Regions from separate parts of the Rhizobium sp. CCGE531 genome, predicted to be linked through region 3. Evidence: predicted binding sites of a transcription regulator. Region 3 holds the regulator's gene; each other region holds the start of a gene.

The links. The regulator PhoB, encoded in region 3, activates phosphate uptake and scavenging genes when phosphate is short. The targets are predictions, from matches to a motif close to TGTCATNNANCTGTCAT.
Region 1: the regulator PhoB is predicted to act here: its motif matches at 2,378-2,394, upstream of CCGE531_RS09320 (toxic anion resistance protein).
Region 2: the regulator PhoB is predicted to act here: its motif matches at 1,401-1,417, upstream of CCGE531_RS20555 (Orn/Lys/Arg decarboxylase N-terminal domain-containing protein).

Annotation. Positions count from the first base shown of each region.
Region 1 is NZ_CP032684.1:1,910,020-1,914,022, reverse strand. Features, by position in the region: gene CCGE531_RS09325 (VWA domain-containing protein) at 1-1,127, opposite strand, end outside; gene CCGE531_RS09320 (toxic anion resistance protein) at 1,133-2,212, opposite strand; gene CCGE531_RS09315 (cell envelope integrity EipB family protein) at 2,435-3,262, opposite strand; gene CCGE531_RS09310 (RidA family protein) at 3,398-3,865, shown strand; gene CCGE531_RS09305 (glycerophosphodiester phosphodiesterase) at 3,865-4,003, shown strand, end outside.
Region 2 is NZ_CP032685.1:219,877-223,879, reverse strand. Features, by position in the region: gene CCGE531_RS20565 (hypothetical protein) at 1-67, shown strand, start outside; gene CCGE531_RS20560 (response regulator) at 157-849, opposite strand; gene CCGE531_RS20555 (Orn/Lys/Arg decarboxylase N-terminal domain-containing protein) at 1,462-3,819, shown strand; gene CCGE531_RS20550 (GNAT family N-acetyltransferase) at 3,841-4,003, shown strand, end outside.
Region 3 is NZ_CP032684.1:662,347-666,349, reverse strand. Features, by position in the region: gene CCGE531_RS03320 (GcrA family cell cycle regulator) at 414-947, shown strand; gene phoB (phosphate regulon transcriptional regulator PhoB) at 1,099-1,782, opposite strand; gene phoU (phosphate signaling complex protein PhoU) at 1,813-2,526, opposite strand; gene pstB (phosphate ABC transporter ATP-binding protein PstB) at 2,578-3,393, opposite strand; gene pstA (phosphate ABC transporter permease PstA) at 3,407-4,003, opposite strand, start outside.

The sequences.
Region 1 (4,003 bases), 1.2 Mb from region 3:
TCGTCGGGATTGAACAGGAAGTGCATGGCCGCCTGGAGCTGCTCCTCGCCTTTGCCCGCCATAGAGCCTGAGAAATCAAGGCAGAGTGCGGTCAGTGACGGCTTGCGCAATGCCACCTGATAGAGATCGAGCGCCTGGCGGATGACGGCAGGCTCCGGCATGCGGATCGCGGTCACGAGCCGGGTCGGATCGAAATTCCATGACGGTTCCGGCTTGGCGGTGACATCCGCGAGCGGAATGCGGCGGCCCGTATCCGCGATACGCTTCTGCACCGGCGCGGAGCGCAAATATTCGACGAGCTGGTTGAAGAAGATCTCGACCTCCTGCCCTCGCCCATGGTCGACGAAACCGATCGGAGAATCGGCAACGACGACGCCGTCGGCGGGGTAGATGGCATAAAGCGGTTCCTTGCCCATGCCCGCGAGCTTGTCGTTGGTTTCCTTCAGCACCGCCTCGTAGTTCCACATGGCGTCGTAGAGCACGCCCTTTCCGGCCGAATCGGTATAGAGATCCGCAAGCCAGCCCGATGACCCGGAGGAGCGCTCGACGCCGCCGAGCAGCGAGCGGACCGCACCCTGGACATCCGGCTTGTCGAGATCGCCCGGCTCGATCACGGGCTTGTTGCCGAGCGCGCTCGACAGCATGCCGAGATAGGCACTGGCGCCGGAATTCGATTGTGTCGCCGATGTCATGAGAAACTTCAGCGAGCCGCTCTTCACCGCCGTCAATATGTCTTTCATATAAACAGGCTTGCCGACCCAGCCGAGCGCCTCGGCCTTGGATTTGCGCACGCCGAGAATGACCGGCATCTGCGCGACCGACGTCAATGACTTCACCCGCCGCTTGGCGTCGAACATATCGACCCAGACGCTCGAGGCAGGCCAGACGGCATCCTGCTCGACGCCCTGCTCGCCCTGCAGGGCCAAGCCGATATCCAGCGTGCCTTCATAGGTAAAGCTGCAGGTCGCCTTCTTCTCCTTGCAGAATTCCTCGACAACAGGCTGAAGAACCGTGTTTTCCGAGCCGGAAACGATCGAGAATTTCGGGCCTTGCCCGCCGATATTGCAGCCGCTCAGCGCAAGAGCTGACGCGAGCGTCAGGCCGGTAACAAATTTGCGGATTGTCATGCGAATTACCGCGCCTCGATCATTGCTTTCTTGAGCTCTATGGTCATTTTCTGCATCCGCTGCTCGGCCTCTGCCCGCTTGGCGCGGCCATCCTCCTGCACCTTCAGGACACCGCCGATCGTGTCGATCAGGTCGCGGTTGGCAGCCGCAAGTGTGTCGATGTCGACGATACCGCGCTGCGACTGCTGTTCTATGGCGATCGCCTGATCCTTCATCATTTTCGAGGCTTGGCGGATCATGTCATTGGTGGCGTCGGTGACCGTCTTCTGCAGGTCGAGCGCGGATTTCTGCTGCGTCAGGCCGAGCAGGATCACCATCTTCTGCTTCCAGGCCGGCACCGTCAGCGCCGAGGTCGCCTGCAGGTTTTCGATCAGGGTTTCGTCGCCCGACTGGACAATCCGGATCTGCGGCAATTGCTGAATGCCGAGCTGGCGTGCCTGCTGCAGATAAAAAATCCGCTTCTCCAGCCGATCGAGGGCCTGAAGGCTATCCTGGTAGATCTGCGCTTCCAGCATGCCGCCGCCCGGATTGGCGGAGGCCGCATCGGCGGCGCTCTTCAGCCGGGGGAGTTCGGTCGACCGAAAACGCTCGGCAAAATCCTTGCCGGCCTGCACATACGCATCGAGCTGCACGATGGACTGCTTGGTCTCCTCGTGCAGATCGTCCAGAAGGGCGATATCCCGGCGCAAGATGTCCTTGTGCCGATCGAGCTCGAGCCCGATGCGATCGATCTGGCCGGCCACATCCTCGAATTGCTCCTTGAAGCGCTCCAGCCTCGCCCTGAACGAGGAAAACATCCGCGAGAGGAAACCCTCGTCCTTCAAGGAGGCGGGGTCCAGCTTCTTCGATTTGACGATGATATCGGTCAGCAGCTTGCCGACCTCGCCAAGATCGCGATTGCGAACTTCGCGCAGGATACGATCGGAATAATCGGAAACGGCTTGCTGCGCGCGATCGCCATAGACGGAAATGCCCGCGCGATCGGTCAGATCGATGCCGTCGCCGATGCGGGCGATTTCCGCCGGATCGGCGACGACAACCGGCAGGCTGTTGGTGGAACCGGTGGAGATATCGGTATTGCTCATAGGTCGTGCTTTCTCGTCCATAAACACGGAGCCGACCGCAAAAACTTCCAATCGCCCCAAAAAGCGATCATTCCCCCGCGCGCCCCACTACAATTCCAGATCGGCGCGAGCGAAAGACGGACTCACCCACACGTGCCAATCGTTTCACACCATAGTGAAGCTTAGATCACAGTTTTATGACGATGATTTTATGTTTCGGCCAACCCAGCGCCGCACGTCGGACTACTGGCACGCCTTGGCATCGAGAACCTCGAGCTTGGTAAGCTTGCCGGTCAGTACGAAGTCGCCGTAATCCATGGTGAGATCGCGCGTTATGCCGTTCTCGTAGAGTTTGAAGGACATGCGGTAGACGGGCGTGGCATCGCCTGTGGACTTCTCGTTGAAATAGGCCACGGTCACCGGCCAGAAAGACGTCTTGGCGAAGGCGCCGGCCTTGTCGGCATCGGGATCGTCCGTGGCCGGAGGCTGCGCCTTGCCCACGACCGTGGTGGCGATGAGCGGCTTGTCGCCATCGTCGGAGCCGTCGAAGACCTGCGCCTCGAAGAAATTCTTGCCGAGCTTGGCATTGTGGATGATGTCGAGCATATGCTCGGTCGGGAAACGGCTCTGGATAAGTTCGACCTGCTTGCTATGCGGCTGCATCAGATCGACCTTGATGCCCTTCTGATCGTCGCTTGCGGCTCCCCGCACGTCCTTGTCGAGCTGGTTGTCGGTAAAGGACTTGGTCTCGAAGCGGAACAGGCGCTTCCCGAGATCCTCGAACGTGGTCGTCTGCTGGTCGCTGACACGGGTGGAATCGCCTGTGTCGATCTTCGTCACGAAACGGAAGTTGGTGGTGAATCCGGCGCAATCGGAGCCTTCGAACTCATAGACCATGCGGCCGACCATGCCGGAAATGCCGGAGCGATCCGAAGCATCCTTCAGCTCGAGATCATAGACGGCGCGATGCGCGATCAGCCCGCTCGGACCGGCTGCATTGGCTGCGGAAATCCCCAGTGACAGAATGCCCAGCCCCGAAACGACGGTGGCAGCAAGACTCGAGCGGAACATTCATTATCTCCTGTTGGACTCGCATGCGATGTTATAAGAACGCTTTCGGCTGAAACGAGGCTGCCGATCCTAAGTGACGGAATTTAGTCTTGATGCCGGATTTTTGAAGTTTTTACAACAAAACGGGAGATGAAAATGTCCGACGCCATCGAGGGTCGCCTGAAGGAACTCGGCATCGTTCTGCCACAGGCCGCGGCACCGGCCGCCAACTATGTTCCCTATGTCATCAGCGGCAATCTTCTCTATCTGTCGGGGCAGCTGCCGATGGAAAACGGCAAGATCGGCGTGACGGGCCATCTCGGCAACGACGTCGATGTCGCCGGCGGCCAGCGCGCGGCCGAGCTCTGCGCCATCAATATTCTTGCCCAGGCGAAAGCCGCGCTCGGCGGTAATCTCGGCCGGATCAAGCGGCTGATCAAGCTGAACGGCTTCGTTGCTTCGACCCCGGATTTCGTCGAACAACATCTTGTGATCAACGGCGCCTCCAATCTTCTGGCAAATGTATTGGGCGAAGCCGGCAAGCATGCCCGCGCAGCCGTCGGCATGGCCGCCTTGCCGCTCAATGCCGCCGTTGAAATCGATGCCATTCTGGAAATTGCATAATGAGCAAGCTTGCCTGGCTGACTGAGCGTCCCGTCGCCCATCGCGGCTATCATGACATGAACAAGGAAGTCTGGGAGAATACGCTCTCGGCCTTCAGCCGCGCCATCGAGGCGGGCTTTGCCATCGAATGCGACCTGC
Region 2 (4,003 bases), on a different replicon from region 3:
CTTCATTGCCGTGATCTGCGGCATAATTCTCATGACGATGGTCGGCGGCCGCCTTGTTTCCCATTGATCTCGTTTCCCATCGATTTGGGCACTTCGTACCATGATAGCTGCGAAGCCAGACCAGGGCCTCCCCACCGCGGCACCGGCGATAAATGTTTAGCCGAAGTCACCAAGGCGGTAACCTACTCCCCTCACGCCGTTGAGAAGTTCGCCGATCCCCGCGGCCTCCAACTTCTTACGGAGCTTGCTCATATGACTGTCCACGGTTCGATCGAGCGCGTCACCTTCCGGAAGGCATGCATCGACGATCTCGCTTCTCTCGAAAGCGCGGTTCGGGAAAACCGCCATATATTCCAGGATCCGAAATTCAGTCCGTGTCAGGTTTAGAAGAACGCGGTTTTCGCCGTTCTCGACCACAGCCATATGCGCCACCGGATCTATCGCAAGCCTGCCCACCCTCAGCATCTTGTTGGTCGCATTTCCCGTGGTTCGCCTCAGAATGGCCCGCGCCCGCGCGACGACCTCCACGGGATTGAACGGCTTTACGACGTAGTCGTCCGCGCCTGAGCGCAGCCCGTGCAGTTTGTCGATGTCGTCGGCAAGCGCCGTGACCATGATGACGGGCGTGTTCCCCCTTTGCCGGATACTGGCAAGCACGGTATGGCCGTCCAGCTTCGGCAATTTTACGTCAAGGACCACAAGGTCCGGCCTGAGCCGTTGATGATGGGAAAGGCCGATCTCGCCATCCGCTGCCGTCAATACGCGGAAACCTTCGCGTTCAAAATAGCGTTCGAGAATTTCGGAGATTTCCGGCTCGTCCTCTACGATCAAAATCAATGCATTTTCCATCCGCGGCTCCTTCAGCGGCAAGAAACCCCAGACAAGGCCCGCGCGTCAACGCTCCTTTGCCCTTGTTCATGAAACCTCCACGAAACATCCACCAAAGACCAACAATCCCGCTATTGTCTCTGAGGCCGGCTCAAAAAGACCTGAATGATCTTGAACCTCTGCGGGCTTGTTTCCGAGAATGGAGATATGGCTGCCTACGATCAGCGCCTCCACAGGGCGGCGGCTTTTCTCCCGATCTTCAGCTAGCCAGCGTCAGCGATCGGCCGCGCTCAAGCAGTCGCTAGGTGATAACGATTGAGGCCGCGGGCGGATGATCGCTTAAGCTCGACGATGACTTATTGATCGATCCTGCCGCTCCGAACAACCGACCTCGCATGATCAGCCGCCTTGAACGGGCTTGAACCCGACTTCCGCAGATCGAGATTGTCGTTGCGACCAAAATCATCGCGGACGTGGCTGCAGGGTATCGATTTGCGCTGAGGCATGCACAATCAAACGCTACGAATGGCGGAAATGCCATTCTGTTCGAGTGTTTCGGGCATTCGATATTTTGTCACATCCATGTCATGAAATACGTCGACACCTCGTGCCAGATCAAAAGCGGGTACCCAGATGGATTATTTCAGACGTTTCAACTTCCTGTTCGCAACGCCAACCTTCGACAATGAGGATCTGGAGGGCGCCCGCTATAACCAGATCGTCGAGGAGATCGAACGCTCGGGCTTTGAAGTGGTGCGCGCGCGCAATCTCGAAGATGCGGAGATTGCCGTACAGACTGACGCCGCCATCGGTTGCATGCTGGTCGACTGGGGCAAGAAGGGGCTCGAAGGCAAGACGGCCTCTCTCATCAATCTGATGCGCCGGCGCGGCCTCGAATTCCCGATCATCCTGCTCATCCGCCGCAAGCGCTTCGAGGATGTGCCGGTCGAGGTCCTCGATTTCATCGACGGCTATGTCTTCCTGTCCGAAGAGACGCCCGCCTTCATCGCCAAGAGCCTCATCAGCCGGCTCAAGCAATATGCCGAAACGCTGAAGACGCCGTTTTTCGGTGCGCTCGTCGATTATGCCGAGGAAGGCAATCACCTCTGGACCTGCCCCGGGCATAATGGCGGCATCTTCTACAGCCGCAGCCCCATCGGCCGTGTCTTCATGGAGCATCTCGGCGAAGCGGTGTTTCGCGACGACCTCGACAATTCCGTACTCGATCTCGGCGACCTTCTGACCCATGAGGGACCTGCGCTTGCCGCGCAGAAGGAAGCGGCGAAGATCTTCGGCGCCGAAAAGACCTATTTCGTGCTGAACGGCACCTCCACCTCCAACAAGGTCGCTCTGTCGGCCCTCGTTACCGATGGCGATCTCGTGCTGTTCGACCGCAACAACCACAAGGCCGCCCATCACGGCGCCTTGATGATCTCGGGCGGTATTCCGGTCTACTTGCCGACCGCACGCAACCTCTATGGCCTGATCGGTCCCATGGATTTCGCTGAAATGGACGAGGACGCCCTGCGCGAGCGCATCCGCACGCATCCATTGGTGAAAGACCCCGAGGCCTACAAAAAGCCGCGCCCGTTCCGCGTCGCTGTCGTGGAGCAGTGCACCTATGACGGCACCATTCACAATGCCGAGATGATCCTCAAGCGCGTCGGCCATTTGTGCGACTACATCCTCTTCGACGAGGCCTGGGCGGGCTTCATGAAGTTTCACCCGCTCTACGCCGGGCGTTTTGCCATGGGCCTTGCCGATCTCGGCCCGGACGCGCCGGGCATTATCGCCACGCAATCGACCCATAAGCAGCTCGCCAGCTTCTCGCAGGCCTCGCAGATCCACATGAAGGATCGGCATATCACCGGCCAGAAGCGCCGCGTGGAGCACCGGCGCTTCAACGAAAGCTTCATGCAGCACGCCTCGACCTCGCCCTTCTATCCGCTGTTTGCCTCTCTCGACGTCGGCGCGCAGATGATGAAGGGCCGCTCGGGCGAAGTGCTCTGGGACGACACGATCCGCCTCGGCATCGAACTGCGCAAGAAGATCCGCGCCGTGCGCCGCGAATTCGAGGAGAAGGAACATCGCCCCGAGCGTCGCTGGTTTTTCGAGCCCTTCGTGCCGGACCGGGTGGCGATCCCGGATGTGTCCAGCCCCGGCGCCGTCCACAATGTGCCCTGGGAAAGCGTCGCCACCGACCAGCTCGCCACCAATCCCGCCTTCTGGCACCTGACGCCCGACGCGGCATGGCACGGCTTTTCCGCGATGGAACCGGGCTTCGCCATGACCGATCCGAACAAGCTCACCCTGCTGACCCCCGGCTTCGACCGGGCGAGCGGAAAATATACCGAGCACGGCATACCCGCGCCCGTGGTTGCTCAATATCTGCGCGAAAACCGCATCGTTGCGGAAAAGAACGACCTCAATTCGCTGCTGTTCCTGCTCACCCCCGGCGTGGAGGCAAGCAAAGCCGGTACCTTGATCAGTGGTCTTGTCGCCTTCAAGAGACTCCATGACGACAATGCTTTGCTGGAGGAGGCGATTCCCGAATTCTATCGACGCCGTCCGGGCCGCTACGCGGGCGTGCGGCTGCGCGATCTCTGCGCGGAAATGCACAACTTCTTCCGTCAGGCCGATGTCAGTGCGCTCCAGACAAAGCAGTTTTCCGCCGACCACCTGCCGCCGATCGCCATGTCGCCGCATGACGCCGCGCGCTGCCTGGTGCGCAACGATGTGGACTATCTGCCGATCGACGCCATTGCCGGCCGCATCGCAACGACGCCGTTCGTCGTCTATCCGCCGGGGATTGCGACCATCGTGCCCGGCGAGCGCCTGACGGAGCAGGCAAAGCCGATGATCGACTATCTCAAGATGTTCGAGACCTGCTTCAATACCTTCCCCGGCTTCGAGGTTGAAATCCAGGGACTCTATCGCGAGATTGATGCATCCGGCAAAATCCGACTCTATACCTACGTCGTCGCGGAATAGGCTGGAAAATTCGGATTGGTCATGAAGCAGGATAAAGCAATCGTCGTTCGCCCGTCCCGGGAGAGCGACGTCGATGCCATGTTGGCGATCTATCGCCGCCATATTCACCGCGGCGTCGAGGCTGGTGTTGATGATAGCGACACGCCGCAACCGGACGACCTGCGGGAACGGCGCAAGAATTTAA
Region 3 (4,003 bases):
TCGATCACAACCCTAAGGACCAATCGCTTCCATACGATGAAACGGGTCCGAAAAAATCAAAAATGCCGCCTTGCGGCGGCCTGGGCACTATTGATGTTTTGCACCGCGATGTCAACAAAACTGGCGATTTAGCAGGTGCGAGAAAGCGCCCACGGCCAAAAGGGATGCGTTCGGCACTGCCTATTGCAGAAATGCCACGCCGGGGCAGCAAGTTGGGGAAAACCTCGAAATCGATTCCTCAAGATTCCCGCGACTCTTGTCACGGAGTCAGCCTCACACTAGGTTAAAAACCAATTGCTAGACTGCATGCGGCGGAACTAGTCACCACAATTTTAGAGCGTTTCGCGCCTCGATCCCATGCGAGGCAATGGTGAGGGATTCTGCCATCGGAAACGCGACAGCGGAGACAGGGCATGAATTGGACAGACGAACGCGTCGAAAAGCTGAAGAAGCTATGGTCCGAAGGATTGAGCGCCAGCCAGATCGCGGCGCAGCTTGGCGGCGTGAGCCGTAATGCCGTCATCGGCAAGGTGCACCGCCTGAACCTTCCCGGCCGAGCGAAGGCGGGTGGCACCGCGGCGGCTGCACGCACGCCAAAGCGCAGCAGTGCTGCGCCCCGCGCCCCGAATTACACGTCTCGCGTTGCAACCCGCACGGTTACCCGCCAGCAGGGCGCAACCATGCTCAAGGAAGAAATCGAGGTCGATGCCGTCAATGAAATCCAATATCGCCCGGCATCGAACGTCGTCGTTCCGATCTCCCGGCGTCTTGGCCTGACGGAGCTTACCGAGCGCACCTGCAAGTGGCCGGTGGGCGACCCGCTGAAGGACGATTTCCACTTCTGCGGCAACGAAAGCCCGGATGCGTCGCCCTATTGCGGCTATCATCAGCGCCTGGCCTATCAGCCGGTGCATGAACGACGTCGGCCGGCCCAGCCACGCGGCTGAGATCCCCATCGCGGAGATAAAAGAAACGGGCCCTTGAGGCCCGTTTTCTATTTCCGCCACTACTGCATAATTTTAAGGTGTTACAGCGACCTTAGCGCGTCTTGAAAGGCGCGCGGCGCTGTAATGTTGATGCCTGAGCGGGCTCTGCCGCTCAGGCTTCCATGGAGTAGCCCGCGCCGCGAACGGTGCGGATGACATCCTGCATATTGGAGAAATTGAGCGCCTTGCGCAGGCGTCCGACATGGACGTCGACAGTGCGTTCGTCGACATAGATATCGTGCCCCCATACGCCGTCCAGCAGCTGCGAGCGCGAGAAGACACGGCTCGGCGAGGACATCAGGAATTCCAGCAGGCGGAATTCCGTCGGCCCCAACCGCACTTCGCGGCTCTTGCGGTGGACGCGATGGGTTTCGCGGTCCAGCTCGATATCGCCGCAACGCAACACCGTGGAGAGAACCTCCGGACGGGCACGCCGCAGCATCGCCTTGACGCGGGCCATCAGCTCCGGCGTCGAGAACGGCTTGACAACGTAATCGTCCGCGCCGGTGGAAAGCCCGCGCACGCGCTCGCTTTCCTCGCCGCGGGCCGTCAGCATGATGATCGGCAGGCGCTCCGTCTCCGGCCGCATACGCAGCCGGCGGCAGAGCTCGATGCCGGACACGCCGGGGAGCATCCAGTCGAGGATCAGGAGATCGGGGATGCGCTCCTGAAGACGCAGCTCGGCCTCATCGCCTCTGAGGATGGTGTCGACCTCGAAGCCTTCGGCCTCGAGATTGTAGCGCAGCAGAACGCTCAGCGCTTCCTCGTCTTCTACAACAGCAACTCTCGGAACCATGCGCCTTTGGTCTCCTTTTTCGCTTCCAGATTATTCCGTCACCGCGCCGACGGTGTTGGCGGTATCATCCTTCGGGCGCTCGCCTTCGGGCTGGGCGCCGGTCGCCATGTAATAGATCGTCTCGGCGATGTTGGTGGCATGGTCGCCGATGCGCTCGATGTTCTTCGCGCAGAACAGAAGATGCGTGCAGGTGGTGATGTTACGCGGATCTTCCATCATGTAGGTCAGCATCTCGCGGAAGAGCGAGGTGTACATGGCGTCGATTTCCTCGTCGCGCTCACGGATCGATACGGCCTTGTCCGGCGAACGGGTGGCGTAGACGTCCAGAACTTCCTTGAGCTGGCTCAGCGCCAGTTCGGAGAGGTGCTCGATGCCGCGGGCGAGACGGCGCGGAACGCCGGTGCCCTGCACGGCGATGACGCGCTTTGCGGTGTTCTTGCCGAGATCGCCGACGCGCTCCAGGTCGGAAGCGATGCGGATCGAGCCCATGATCTCGCGCAAGTCTGCCGCCATCGGCTGCCGGCGTGCGATGGTGACGATCGCCTTGTCGCCGACTTCACGCTCGGCATGGTCGAGGATGACGTCGTCTGAGATGACCTTCTGCGCAAGACCGGTATCGCTTTGGACCAATGCGCGAACGCTGTCGCTGACCATCTGCTCGGCCAGGCCGCCCATCTCCGCAATGCGGCGCGTCAGGAACTTCAGGTCTTCGTCATAGGCAGAGAGAATGTGAGTGGAGACCATTTTTCTATCCTCAAGGTGAACTGTGTGAAAGGGTCCGCGCGCTTGATATCATCAACCAAAACGGCCCATGATGTAATCCTGCGTGCGGAAATCGTCGGGATTGGTGAACATTTTATCGGTATCGTTCTCCTCGACCAGATGGCCGAGATGGAACATTGCGGTGCGCTGCGAGACGCGGGCTGCCTGCTGCATGGAATGCGTCACGATGACGATCGTGAAGTTTTCCCGCAGCTCATGGATAAGATCCTCGACCTTTGCCGTGGCGATCGGATCGAGCGCCGAACACGGCTCGTCCATCAGGATGACTTCCGGACTGACGGCAACGGCGCGCGCGATGCAAAGGCGCTGCTGCTGACCGCCCGAAAGGCTCGTGCCGGCATCATGGAGCCTGTCCTTGACCTCGCCCCACAGGCCCGCCTTCTGCAGGCTGGTCTCGACGATATGATCGAGATCGGCCTTGGAGCGATGCAGGCCATGGATGCGCGGCCCGTAGGCGACGTTCTCGTAGATCGACTTGGGAAACGGGTTGGGCTTCTGGAAGACCATGCCGACACGCGCGCGCAATTCCACGACATCGATGTTGTTGTCGTAGACGTCCTGATCGTCGAGCGTGATCTTGCCGGTGACGCGGCAGGTCTCGATCGTATCGTTCATGCGGTTGAGGCAGCGCAGGAAGGTGGACTTGCCGCAGCCGGAAGGGCCGATCAGCGCCGTCACCGTATTGGCGCGGATCTTCAGATTGACATCGAAGAGCGCGCGCTTATCCCCGTAAAAGACCGAAACGTCCTGGCCGATCATCTTGTAGGGGATCGTCGTCATTTTCTTGGCCAGTGCTTTTTCGCTTGCGGCTTCGCTCATCATGTTCATTCCTCGGCCCTCCCTACCAGCGCCGCTCGAAGCGGCGGCGCAGCAGGATGGCGCCGATGTTCATCGCGACGAGGAAGAAGAGCAGGACGATGATGGCCCCGGACGTTCTTTCGACGAAGGCACGCTCGGCCTCGCTCGCCCACATGTAGATCTGCACCGGCAGCGCCGTCGAAGGATCGAGGGGCGATGTCGGATAGTTGGCGACAAAGGCGACCATGCCGATCAAGAGCAGCGGCGCCGTTTCGCCGAGCGCATGGGCAAGCCCGAGGATGGTGCCTGTCAGGATGCCTGGCATGGCAAGCGGCAGGACATGATGGAAGACCACTTGCATGCGCGATGCGCCGAGGCCGAGCGCGGCGCTGCGGATCGACGGCGGTACGGCGCGCAGCGCCGAACGCGTGGCGATGATGATCATCGGCAGCGTCATCAGGCTCAGCACCAGCCCACCGACGAGCGAAGCCGAGCGCGGCAGCCCCATTATGTTGATGAATACCGAGAGGCCCAGCAGGCCGTAGACGATGGAAGGCACGGCGGCGAGGTTGTTGATATTGACCTCGATCAGGTCGGTCAGCCGGTTCTTCGGCGCGAATTCCTCCAGATAGATCGAGGT